Regions from separate parts of the Buttiauxella sp. WJP83 genome, predicted to be linked through region 3. Evidence: predicted binding sites of a transcription regulator. Region 3 holds the regulator's gene; each other region holds the start of a gene.
The links. Region 3 encodes sigma-54, which starts transcription at its own class of promoters, with help from an activator protein. Its sites were predicted from a motif close to GTTGGCACANNTTTCGCTNT; they were not measured.
Positions count from the first base shown of each region.

Region 1 (4,291 bases), 1.6 Mb from region 3:
TACCGGTCTGGTCACGCAATTAACAGAGCAAGTCATTGAACTGATATTCCTCGAGCTGGGCGAGTGGCTCCACCAACATCCTGATTATCATATTTCAGTTAATTTAGGCACCCGCGATGTCCGGAGCTTACATATACTGGAAGTCATCATCCCTTATTTGTCACGTTACTCCGTCAAACCGGGTCAAATAGCATTTGAAATTACCGAACGCGGCTTTGCCGATCCGAAAGTGACCGCGCCGATTATTGCGCAATATCGCCAGGCAGGTCATGCAATCTATATTGATGATTTTGGCACGGGCTATTCTAGCCTGAGTTATTTACAGGATCTTGATGTCGATATTCTGAAAATAGATAAGTCATTTGTTGATGCGATTGGATATAAAAATATCACTCCGCATATCATTGAAATGGCCAACTCGTTGGGGATTTTAATGGTCGCCGAGGGGATCGAAACCCCCGTCCAGGCCACCTGGTTACGTACTCAGGGTGTGCAGTACGGCCAGGGCTGGTTGTTCAGTAAAGCTCTGCCAAAAGATAAGTTCATCGAATGGGTCGCAAACTATAGCGCCAGGGGATGAAACGCACCTGAAAAATGCCAGACACTATTTCACGCCAAGGCGTTTTGCCAGGCGGTGTAAATTGGCGACATCTAATTGTAGCTGTCTGGCACTCGCCGCCCAGTTTCCGGCGTTGGCATCCAGGGTACTGATAATAATCTGGCGCTGGAAATCGTCGGTTGCGGTACGCAAATTATCCACCACCGGCACGGTTTCTCCCTGGATGTCAGCCGGTTTGGTATCTGCTTCGCTCAGTTGAAAATGTTGCGGCTGAAGCCAGACTTCACCGCCCGGCTTGCCTGAACGCGCTAACACGGTCGCGCGGTAAAGCGCATGTTCCAGCTCGCGAATGTTCCCTGGCCAGTCGTAACGACGCAGTAAATCACGCGCAGCATCGCTCAACGCCACCTGTTTAAGCCCCATTTTTACGCGGCTTTGCTCGCAGAAAAACCCCGCCAGCAGCGTGATGTCATCACCGCGCTCGCGCAACGGCGGAACATGCAGCGGAAACACGCTCAGACGATGGAACAAATCGGCACGAAACTCCCCTGCCAGCACATGCTGTTTAAGATCACGATTGGTCGCCGCCAGTACGCGCACATTGACTCTTTGGCTGCTGTCATCGCCCACTCGCTGTATATCGCCGTACTGTAAAACACGCAGCAATTTTGCCTGTAGCGTTAACGGCAACTCCCCGATCTCATCCAGAAACAGCGTGCCGTTATCTGCCATCTCAAACTTACCCGTTCGATGGTGAATAGCCCCGGTAAATGCCCCTTTCACGTGACCGAACAGCTCGCTTTCCGCCACACTTTCCGGCAATGCCGCACAGTTGAGGTACACCAGAGGATTGGCGGCACGCGCCGAACCACTGTGAATGGCCCGCGCCACCAGCTCTTTGCCGACGCCCGTTTCCCCGGTGATCAGCACATTGAGATCGGAACCGGCGACGATTTCGATCTCTTTCTTAAGCTGCATAATGCCCGCAGATAACCCGACCATTTCAGTGCTGTTGGTTTTACTGGCGGCGGGGAGCATGGCTACAGCAGGCGTTTGATTTTCAAGTTGTTCCATCAGCATGGCATTATTTAATGCACCGGCCGCCAACACGCTAATCAAACGCAACTCTTCATCACTGAAGTGATCGAACTGCAAAGGGTCCATTCCATCGACGGTTAACGCGCCAATCAGGTTTTGATCGGCAAATAGCGGTAGGCCGAGGCAAGCATGCACTTTTAAATCGGTATGGTCGGGAATGAGCCCGTCGTAGGGATCGGGTAATTCGCTCTCTGCGGGAAAACGCACCACATCCCCTGCCCGTGCAATAGCCTCAAGGCGCGGGTGTGCATCTAAATCGAAGCGCCGTCCGAGCACATCTTCCGCCAGCCCATCAATGGCCAACGGGCGAAATTGCCGGGCTTCATAACGCAGCAACGCCGTCGCATCACCACCTAAAAGCTGGCGCAAGGTGCGAATCAAACGAGCAAAACGATCCTGATGTGAAATGCCGCTTTGCAGCTCGATAGCAATATTGGCGAGAGAGGTAATAGACAGGCTCATAAGCGGCTCCATAAAACAATTTCGCTAACTTACTCTTCGGTAGTCAAAAAGACAATTCAATTGTCAAAACGACATCTCTTTGCATTGTCATTATGACAATTCAATTTTATCCATCTTCATTAAAACACTTTAAAATCAACAACATAAAAAGTTGGCACGCCATTTGTAATATATCCAACACAAGCATCATTTTTTTAATTCTTTTTGAGGTATGACAGATGGCTATTTTAGTAAAAAACAACATTCATTGGGTTGGCCAACGTGACTGGGAAGTGCGTGATTTCCACGGCACCGAATACAAAACGCTGCGTGGCAGCAGCTACAATAGCTATCTTATCCGTGAAGAAAAAAATGTGCTGATCGACACCGTCGACCACAAATTCAGCCGCGAGTTTGTGCAGAATTTGCGTAGTGAAATCGACCTGGCGGACATTGATTGCATCATCATCAACCATGCGGAAGAAGACCACGCGGGCGCACTGACTGAGTTGATGTCCTGCATCCCGGATACTCCGATTTACTGTACGGCTAACGCCATTGACTCCATTACCGGCCACCATCACCATCCTGAATGGAACTTCAACGTGGTGAAAACCGGTGACAGCCTGGATATTGGCAACGGCAAACAGCTGATCTTCGTTGAAACCCCAATGCTGCACTGGCCTGACAGTATGATGACTTACATGACGGGCGATGCAGTACTGTTCAGTAATGACGCCTTCGGCCAGCACTATTGCGATGAACGCCTGTTCAACGACGAGGTCGATCAAAGCGAACTGTTCGAACAATGCCAGCGCTACTACGCCAACATTCTGACACCGTTCAGCCGTTTGGTGACGCCGAAAATTACCGAGATCCTTGGCTTCAACCTGCCGGTGGACATGATTGCCACTTCCCACGGTGTGGTCTGGCGCGAAAACCCAACTCAGATTGTCGAAATGTACCTGAAATGGGCGGCAGATTATCAGGAAGACAGAATCACGATTTTCTACGACACCATGTCTAACAACACCCGAATGATGGCCGACGCGATTGGTCAGGGGATTAATGAAGTTGACCCGAGTGTGGCGGTAAAAATCTTTAACGTGGCCCGCAGCGACAAAAACGACATCCTCACCAACGTGTTCCGTTCCAAGGGCGTGCTGGTCGGCACCTCCACCATGAACAACGTGATGATGCCAAAAATCGCCGGACTGGTTGAGGAAATGACCGGCCTGCGTTTCCGTAATAAACGTGCCAGCGCCTTCGGTTCCCATGGCTGGAGTGGCGGCGCGGTAGACCGCCTGTCTACCCGCTTGCAAGACGCGGGTTTTGAAATGTCGATGAGCCTGAAAGCCAAGTGGCGTCCGGATCTCGACGCGCTGGAAATCTGCCGCCAGCATGGTCGCGAAATTGCCCGTCAGTGGGCTTTGGCACCGCTGGTTTCAGCACCTGCTGCCCCACAGCAGGTAAACGTTGCTGAAGTGAAAACCTGCGCTGACTTAGGTCCGCAAATGCAGTGCAGCGTGTGCCAATGGATTTACGATCCAGCAACCGGTGAATCCATGCAGGACGTCGCACCTGGCACCCCGTGGAGCGAAGTGCCTGACACCTTCCTGTGCCCGGAATGCTCGCTCGGCAAAGACGTGTTTGATGTACTGGCGACGGAGGCAAAATGAAACATGGCATTGTGATTATCGGTTCGGGCTTTGCTGCCCGCCAACTGGTTAAAAACATCCGCAAGCATGATGCGCAGGTTCCTGTGCGCCTGATTGCCGCCGACAGTATGGATGAATACAACAAGCCCGATCTCAGCCACGTTATCAGCCTGAACCAACGTGCAGACGACCTCACCCGGCAGCGTGCCGGGGAGTTTGCCGAGCAGTTTAATCTCACGCTGAACGCCAATAGCTGGGTTTCATCAATCGACCGCCACGAACGTCTGGTGAAATGTGGTGACCAGCAATGGCCGTATGACAAACTGGTTCTGGCGACCGGTTCAAGCGCCCTGCTTCCGCCGATTCCGGGTAAAGAGTTGATGCTGACGCTCAACAGCCAGCAAGAGTTTATGGCCTGCGAATCATCGCTGCGTGATGCTCGCCGGGTAATGATTCTAGGCGGCGGCCTGATTGGTACTGAACTGGCGATGGATTTTTGTCGCGCTGGCAAACAGGTGATTCTGGTGGATAACGC
Region 1 covers NZ_CP110080.1:3,616,026-3,620,316, forward strand. Annotated here, with positions in the region: gene OH773_RS16725 (EAL domain-containing protein) at 1-580, shown strand, start outside; gene norR (nitric oxide reductase transcriptional regulator NorR) at 605-2,119, opposite strand; gene norV (anaerobic nitric oxide reductase flavorubredoxin) at 2,338-3,777, shown strand; gene norW (NADH:flavorubredoxin reductase NorW) at 3,774-4,291, shown strand, end outside.
Region 1: a site for sigma-54 is predicted at 2,270-2,289, ahead of norV (anaerobic nitric oxide reductase flavorubredoxin). Genes of this name have one in related genera too.

Region 2 (4,291 bases), 550 kb from region 3:
CATGCCAGGTTGTTGCGGGCCTAACAGCCTGTCCACCAGATTACGTAAGCGGTCAGCTTGCTCGATAATCACCTTGGTGTATTCAGTGAGAGACGGATCGGGTAAGGCTTTTGCCAGTAATTGCGCTGCGCCGCGTAATCCACCCAGTGGATTTTTAATCTCATGTGCCAGCCCACGGACTAAGTCACGAGCGGCAATTTGCTGCGCTTGCTGTAACTGTTCCTGACTTAAACGTCGTTGGTTATCCATCGGCGCCATTTCCATCAGGATGAAACCTTCTGGCAAACGTTGTGCAGTCAGAGAAAGAATGTGGGAACGGCTATCAATAACCAGTGTGACTTCGTTATCGGTAAAGCCCTGACCTGCGGTCAGGCTTTCCTGCATCAAGCCAACATTTAGCGAAAAGTAACTCAACAGCTCAGGAAGTGGTGTGCCGTACAGCTTGCGCGAACTTTGCGCCAAAAGTTGCTGTGCAGCCGGATTGGCGTAATGCACCGCCAGCTCGTCATCGACCAGTAAAATACTGTTGATTAAAGAATTCAGGATCTGCCCAGCATCGGGCAGTGTGCCGGTTGCCATACAGCAGTCTCCGATAATTTGCACTGTGATGGTGCAGTATAGTTTCCTGCGGGCAAAAGATATTGCTACAGAAGGTTATTTGTGGAGAAAAAAGCCCATCATGAGATGGGCCAAAAGTTTCCACGGCAACAAAATCCTCAACGTCTTTCTTACCACAGCTGTGTTGGCTACTCTCATTCACCCGAATCACTTACTTGAGTAAGCTCATCGGGATTCATTCGATTACCGCCTGGCTGTGGCAAGAAATCCGCAGAGTATTACTAATATTAAACGCTGTAGTACAACTCAAACTCTACCGGGTGCGGAGTCATACGCACACGGTCATTTTCTTCAATACGCAGGGCGATGTAAGCATCGATTGCGTCATTGGTGAACACGCCACCTGCAGTCAGGAACTCACGGTCTTCGTTCAGGCAGTTCAGTGCTTCTTCCAGAGAGCCAGCAACTTGTGGGATCTCTTTCGCTTCTTCTGGCGGCAGGTCGTACAGGTTTTTGTCCATTGCTTCGCCCGGATGGATTTTGTTCTTGATGCCATCAAGACCAGCCATCAGCAGAGCTGCAAAGCACAGGTACGGGTTAGCTGCTGGGTCTGGGAAGCGCACTTCGATACGACGTGCTTTCGGAGACGCAACCACTGGAATACGGATAGAAGCAGAACGGTTACGGGCAGAGTAAGCCAGCATAACTGGAGCTTCATAACCTGGGACCAGACGCTTGTAAGAGTTGGTTGTTGGGTTCGCCAGGGCGTTGATGGCTTTAGCGTGCTTGATAACGCCACCGATGTAGTACAGCGCTTGCTCAGACAGGCCTGCATATTTGTCGCCAGAGAACAGGTTTACACCGTTCTTGGACAGGGACATGTGGCAGTGCATACCGGAACCGTTATCACCAAACATTGGTTTTGGCATGAAGGTCGCAGTTTTGCCGTATGCGTGAGCAACGTTATGAACCACATATTTGTAGATCTGAATTTCGTCCGCTTTTTTGGTCATGGTGTTAAAGCGGGTGGCGATTTCGTTCTGACCAGCAGTTGCCACTTCGTGGTGATGCGCTTCAACCACCAGACCCATTTGCTCCATGGTCAGACACATTGCAGAACGCAGGTCCTGAGATGAGTCAACCGGAGGAACCGGGAAGTAACCGCCTTTAACAGCAGGACGGTGACCTTTGTTACCGCCTTCGTATTTAGTACCGGTGTTCCATGCGCCTTCGATATCATCGATAGCAACGTGAGAACCGGAGATAGAGCTACCAAAACGGATGTCATCGAACAGGAAGAACTCTGGCTCTGGCCCGAACAGTACAGTATCGGCAATACCAGTTGAGCGCAGGTAGTCTTCAGCACGTTTTGCGATGGAGCGTGGGTCACGGTCGTAACCCTGCAAAGTGCCTGGCTCAAGAATGTCACAACGAATGATAAGAGTGGAGTCTGCGAAGAACGGGTCAATAACCGCGGTAGATGCGTCTGGCATCAAAACCATGTCGGATTCGTCGATGCCTTTCCAGCCACCAATCGAGGAGCCATCAAACATTTTGCCTTCTTCGAAGAATTCAGCATTCACCTGGTGAGCAGGAATTGTGACGTGCTGTTCCTTACCTTTGGTGTCAGTGAAGCGCAAATCAACAAATTTCACTTCATGCTCATTCAGCATCGTCAATACGTGTTCAGCGGACATACTTAAATCTCCTGGATTGGTCATTGTCGTCGTGGTAACGAGGTGTTCAATACATTCTATTTGGCTTTTCGCCCTGAAATGATTAAAGCGAAATCTGTGCCAACTTTTAAATTACCCTAAAAAGGCGCTATCATGCGCGGTATAGTGCAAAAGGGCTGCACCATGATGGATAGTTTGCACCAATGTAGTGCTTCAGTCTGAGATTTGAGCACCATATTGGTGCAATTTTCGTTATGGCTCCCTTTTTTGCTCCGTGAAAGCGATCACAAACCCTTACTTTCAACATTGTTTGTAAAGGTTCTTTGTGATCTTGTTCTGTACTTCGATTAATACGTGTACAATAACGCGCTATTTCTAAATGCCTGAGGCAAAGTTGTGATCGAAAATCTGCGTAATATCGCCATCATCGCGCACGTTGACCATGGTAAAACTACCCTGGTTGATAAGCTGCTGCAGCAATCTGGTACTTTCAGTAACGAACGTGCTGAAGCCACCGAACGCGTGATGGACTCCAACGATTTGGAGAAAGAGCGTGGGATTACCATCCTCGCTAAAAACACCGCTATCAAATGGAATGACTACCGTATCAACATCGTTGATACCCCTGGGCACGCCGACTTCGGTGGTGAAGTTGAACGTGTAATGTCCATGGTTGACTCCGTTCTGCTGGTCGTTGATGCAATGGATGGCCCAATGCCGCAGACGCGCTTCGTAACCAAAAAGGCATTTGCCCATGGTTTGAAGCCAATTGTTGTCATCAACAAAGTTGACCGTCCTGGTGCGCGTCCTGACTGGGTTGTTGATCAGGTATTCGACCTGTTCGTTAACCTTGAAGCAACCGACGAACAGCTCGATTTCCCAATCATCTATGCATCTGCATTGATGGGTATCGCGGGTAACGATCACGGTGATATGGCGGAAGACATGACCCCGCTGTACCAGGCGATTGTTGACCACGTTAAAGCACCAAGCGTTGACCTTGATGGTCCGTTCCAGATGCAAATTTCCCAGCTCGACTACAACAACTATGTTGGCGTAATCGGCATCGGTCGCATCAAACGCGGTAAAGTGAAGCCTAACCAGCAGATCACTATCATCGACAGCGAAGGTAAAACTCGTAACGGTAAAGTTGGCAAAGTGCTGACCCACCTCGGTCTGGAGCGTATTGAATCCACCGAAGCCGAAGCAGGCGACATCATCGCGATTACCGGTCTTGGCGAACTGAATATCTCCGACACCCTTTGCGATACGCAAAATGTTGAAGCGCTGCCAGCACTGTCTGTTGATGAACCTACTGTTTCCATGTTCTTCAACGTCAACACCTCTCCGTTCTGTGGCAAAGAAGGTAAATTTGTTACCTCTCGTCAGATCCTTGACCGCCTGAACAAAGAGCTGGTGCACAACGTTGCGCTGCGCGTTGAAGAAACCGAAGATGCGGATGCATTCCGTGTATCTGGTCGTGGCGAACTGCACCTGTCTGTTCTTATCGAAAACATGCGTCGTGAAGGCTTCGAACTGGCTGTGTCCCGTCCGAAAGTTATCTTCCGTGAAATCGATGGCCGTAAGCAGGAACCGTTTGAAAACGTGACTCTTGATATCGAAGAGCAACACCAGGGTTCTGTGATGCAGGCTCTTGGTGAGCGTAAAGGCGACCTGAAAAACATGAATCCAGACGGCAAAGGCCGCGTACGTCTTGACTACGTGATCCCAAGCCGTGGCCTGATCGGCTTCCGTAACGAATTCATGACCATGACTTCTGGTACAGGTCTGCTGTACTCCACCTTCAGCCATTATGACGATGTGCGTCAGGGCGAAGTGGGCCAACGTCAGAACGGCGTGCTGATCTCTAACGGCCAGGGTAAAGCGGTTGCGTTTGCTCTGTACGGTCTGCAGGATCGCGGTAAGCTGTTCCTGGGTCACGGTGCTGAAGTTTATGAAGGCCAGATCATCGGTATTCACAGTCGTTCTAACGACCTGACTGTTAACTGCCTGACCGGTAAGAAACTGACCAACATGCGTGCGTCCGGTACTGACGA
Region 2 covers NZ_CP110080.1:4,628,803-4,633,093, reverse strand. Annotated here, with positions in the region: gene glnL (nitrogen regulation protein NR(II)) at 1-579, opposite strand, end outside; gene glnA (glutamate--ammonia ligase) at 846-2,255, opposite strand; gene typA (ribosome-dependent GTPase TypA) at 2,631-4,291, shown strand, end outside.
Region 2: a site for sigma-54 is predicted at 2,340-2,359, ahead of glnA (glutamate--ammonia ligase). Genes of this name have one in related genera too.

Region 3 (4,291 bases):
TCCTGCCACTTTCTATCAGATGCAGGATAGCGGTAAGCCAGTTAAAGGCCACGCGTCTACCATGCACTATGAGCTACAAAATGATTTCGTCGTGCTAACCGGAAATGCCTATCTGGAACAATTGGATAGCAATATCAAAGGCGACAAGATTACTTACCTGGTAAAAGAACAGAAGATGCAGGCCTTTAGCGAAAAAGGTAAACGTGTCACAACCGTTCTGGTCCCTTCTCAGTTGCAGAAAAAAGACGGCCAGGCTCCGGCACCAGCCCCTGCGCAGAAAAAGAGTAACTAATTCGTTATGGCTACTTTAATTGCAAAAAATCTCGCCAAAGCCTACAAGGGCCGCCGCGTTGTTGAAGATGTCAGCCTGACTGTTAAGTCTGGTGAAATTGTGGGATTACTTGGCCCGAACGGTGCCGGGAAAACCACGACCTTTTACATGGTGGTTGGCATTGTGCCGCGTGATGCAGGCAACATCATTATTGATGATGAAGATATTAGTCTGCTGCCGTTGCATGCTCGTGCTCGTCGCGGCATCGGTTACTTACCGCAAGAAGCATCGATTTTCCGCCGTTTAAGTGTGTTCGATAACTTGATGGCCGTGCTGCAAATCCGTGACGACCTTTCTGTTGAGCAGCGTGAAGACCGCGCTAATGAGCTGATGGAAGAGTTCCACATCGAACATTTGCGCAATAACCTCGGGCAGTCATTGTCTGGTGGTGAGCGCCGCCGTGTTGAAATTGCCCGCGCACTTGCGGCTAATCCAAAATTTATTCTTCTGGATGAACCTTTTGCCGGTGTTGACCCAATATCCGTCATCGACATCAAGCGAATCATCGAGCATCTGCGCGACAGCGGTCTCGGAGTACTGATTACTGACCATAACGTACGTGAAACGCTGGCTGTTTGTGAACGTGCTTACATCGTAAGCCAGGGCCATTTAATCGCCCATGGCACACCAGCTGAAATCCTGGAAGACGAGCATGTTAAGCGCGTGTATCTGGGCGAAGAGTTCAGACTCTGATAGGGTAGACCCATAATTCTGTACACCTGAGGAAGCTCGCTCTGAATATGAAGCAAGGTTTGCAATTAAGGCTTAGCCAACAACTTGCTATGACCCCCCAGCTACAGCAGGCAATTCGTCTGTTGCAACTGTCGACGTTAGAGCTACAGCAAGAACTTCAGCAAGCACTGGAAAGTAACCCACTGCTTGAGCAAACCGATCTGCATGAAGAAATTGAGACTCAGGAAGTTCGTGAAGATGAAGCGTTAGATACTCGCGAGGCACTCGAACAAAAAGAGATGCCCGACGAGTTACCGCTGGATGCCAGCTGGGATGAAATCTACACCGCGGGCACGCCATCAGGAACCGGAACAGATTACATTGACGATGAATTGCCGGTTTATCAGGGTGAAACGACACAAACGCTGCAAGATTATTTAATGTGGCAGGTCGATCTCACCCCGTTTTCAGACACCGACACAGCGATAGCGACGTCTATTGTCGATGCCGTTGACGAAATGGGTTACCTCACGGTCTCTCTGGAAGAAATTCTGGAAAGCATGGGTGATGACGAAATCACCCTCGACGAAGTGGAAGCGGTACTCAAACGCGTACAACGTTTCGATCCTGTTGGTGTCGCCGCACGCGATCTGCGTGACTGCCTGCTTATACAGCTTTCGCAATTCGCCCGCGAAACACCGTGGCTAACCGAAGCCCGCTTGATTGTCAGCGATCACCTGGATCTGCTCGCCAACCATGATTTCCGCAGCCTGATGCGCGTCACGCGTCTGAAAGAGGAAGTATTGAAAGAGGCAATGTGCCTGATTCAATCTCTTGACCCGCGCCCAGGACAATCTATTCAGACCAGCGAACCGGAATATGTCATTCCGGATGTGCTGGTGAAAAAAGTACAGGGTCGCTGGACCGTAGAACTGAACGCCGACAGCATTCCACGTTTGAAAATAAACCAGCAGTACGCTGCGATGGGCACCAACGCCCGCAATGACAGCGACTCGCAGTTTATTCGCAGTAACTTACAAGAAGCAAAGTGGCTGATTAAAAGTCTGGAAAGCCGGAACGACACGCTGCTGCGCGTCAGCCGCTGCATTGTAGAGCAACAGCAGGGCTTCTTTGAACTTGGCGAAGAACACATGAAACCGATGGTTCTCGCTGATATCGCCCAGGTGGTCGAGATGCATGAGTCGACCATTTCCCGTGTGACCACGCAGAAATACCTGCATAGCCCACGCGGTATATTTGAATTGAAGTATTTCTTCTCAAGCCATGTTAATACCGAAGGTGGGGGCGAAGCCTCCTCGACGGCAATTCGTGCATTGGTGAAGAAATTAATTGCTGCGGAAAACCCTGCGAAACCACTGAGTGATAGCAAGTTAACGACTATGCTATCCGATCAGGGGATCATGGTGGCACGCCGCACCGTTGCGAAGTACCGAGAGTCTTTATCCATACCACCGTCAAATCAGCGTAAGCAATTGGTTTGACTTAACCGATAAGGAAGACACTATGCAGCTCAACATTACAGGACATAACGTCGAAATCACTGACGCACTACGCGATTTTGTGAGTACGAAGTTTGCCAAACTGGAGCAGTACTTCGAAAGAATTAACCAAGTCTATATTGTGTTAAAAGTGGAAAAAGTCACGCATATTGCCGATGCAACGCTACATGTAAATGGTGGTGAAATTCATGCCAGCGCGGAAGGCCAGGATATGTATGCGGCGATTGATGGTTTGATTGATAAACTGGCACGCCAGTTAACCAAACATAAAGATAAACTAAAACAACACTGATAATCCGGGCAACTGTTACAACCCTGCGGCCTGTTACGCTAAGTGACGGGCCGTTAGCATAACAGGGTGCTTAGGTGAACTTATGATGAACAACGATTCTGCTCTACAACTTAGTAATGTCCTGAACAAGGAATGTACCCGTACCAATGTACATTGCCAGAGTAAAAAACGTGCACTGGAAATCATCAGTGAACTGGCAGCAAAACAGCTCGGCCTGCCACCACAAGTGGTGTTTGAGGCTGTGTTGACGCGCGAACGAATGGGCAGTACCGGTATCGGTAATGGTATCGCCATCCCTCATGGAAAACTGGAAGAAGATACCACTCGTGCTGTCGGGGTCTTTATTAAACTGGAAACCCCTATCGCCTTTGATGCTATCGATAATCAGCCGGTTGACCTGATGTTTGCGCTGCTTGTTCCTGCGGATCAAACAAAAACGCATTTGCATACTTTGTCATTGGTCGCGAAACGTCTGGCTGACAAAACGATTTGCCGACGCCTGCGGTCCGCACAGAGCGATGAAGAGCTTTATCAGATCATTACCGAAACAGAACAAGGTAGTGAAAGTGAATAATCTGGCTGCGGTCATGCGAAAGCCACAGCAAGAGAAGTTGGGGGAGTGATGACATGGTGCTGATGATTGTCAGCGGCCGCTCTGGTTCAGGGAAGTCTGTAGCCTTGCGCGCGTTAGAAGATATGGGATTCTACTGTGTAGATAACCTGCCAGTGGTACTGTTGCCTGATCTTGCCAAAACTCTCGCAGAGCGCCAAATTTCTGCGGCAGTCAGCATTGATGTGCGTAACATGCCGGAAAACCCAGAAATTTTTGAACAGGCAATGACTAACCTGCCTGATACCTTTTCGCCGCAATTATTGTTCCTTGATGCCGACCGCAACACGCTGATTCGTCGTTATAGTGACACTCGCCGTCTGCATCCGCTTTCAAGTAAAAATCTATCGCTAGAAAGTGCGATAGATGAAGAAAGTGATTTGCTGGAGCCATTGAAATCAAGAGCCGACCTGATCATTGATACTTCTGAGATGTCAGTGCATGAGCTCGCGGAAATGTTGCGTACTCGCCTGCTTGGTAAGCGTGAACGCGAACTGACCATGGTCTTCGAATCCTTTGGCTTTAAACACGGTATTCCGATTGATGCGGATTATGTGTTTGACGTACGCTTCCTGCCAAACCCACACTGGGACCCGAAACTGCGTCCGATGACGGGTTTGGACAGACCTGTGGCTGCGTTCCTCGACCGTCATACCGAAGTGCACAATTTTATCTACCAGACACGTAGCTATCTTGAGCTATGGTTACCCATGCTGGAAACCAACAATCGTAGCTATCTGACAGTGGCGATTGGCTGTACCGGCGGTAAACACCGTTCAGTTTATATTGCTGAGCAATTGGCAGACTATTTCCGCTCTCGTGGCAAAAACGTGCAATCTCGTCACCGTACGCTGGAAAAACGCAAA
Region 3 covers NZ_CP110080.1:469,627-473,917, reverse strand. Annotated here, with positions in the region: gene lptA (lipopolysaccharide ABC transporter substrate-binding protein LptA) at 1-292, shown strand, start outside; gene lptB (LPS export ABC transporter ATP-binding protein) at 299-1,024, shown strand; gene rpoN (RNA polymerase factor sigma-54) at 1,072-2,505, shown strand; gene hpf (ribosome hibernation promoting factor) at 2,528-2,815, shown strand; gene ptsN (PTS IIA-like nitrogen regulatory protein PtsN) at 2,898-3,389, shown strand; gene rapZ (RNase adapter RapZ) at 3,443-4,291, shown strand, end outside.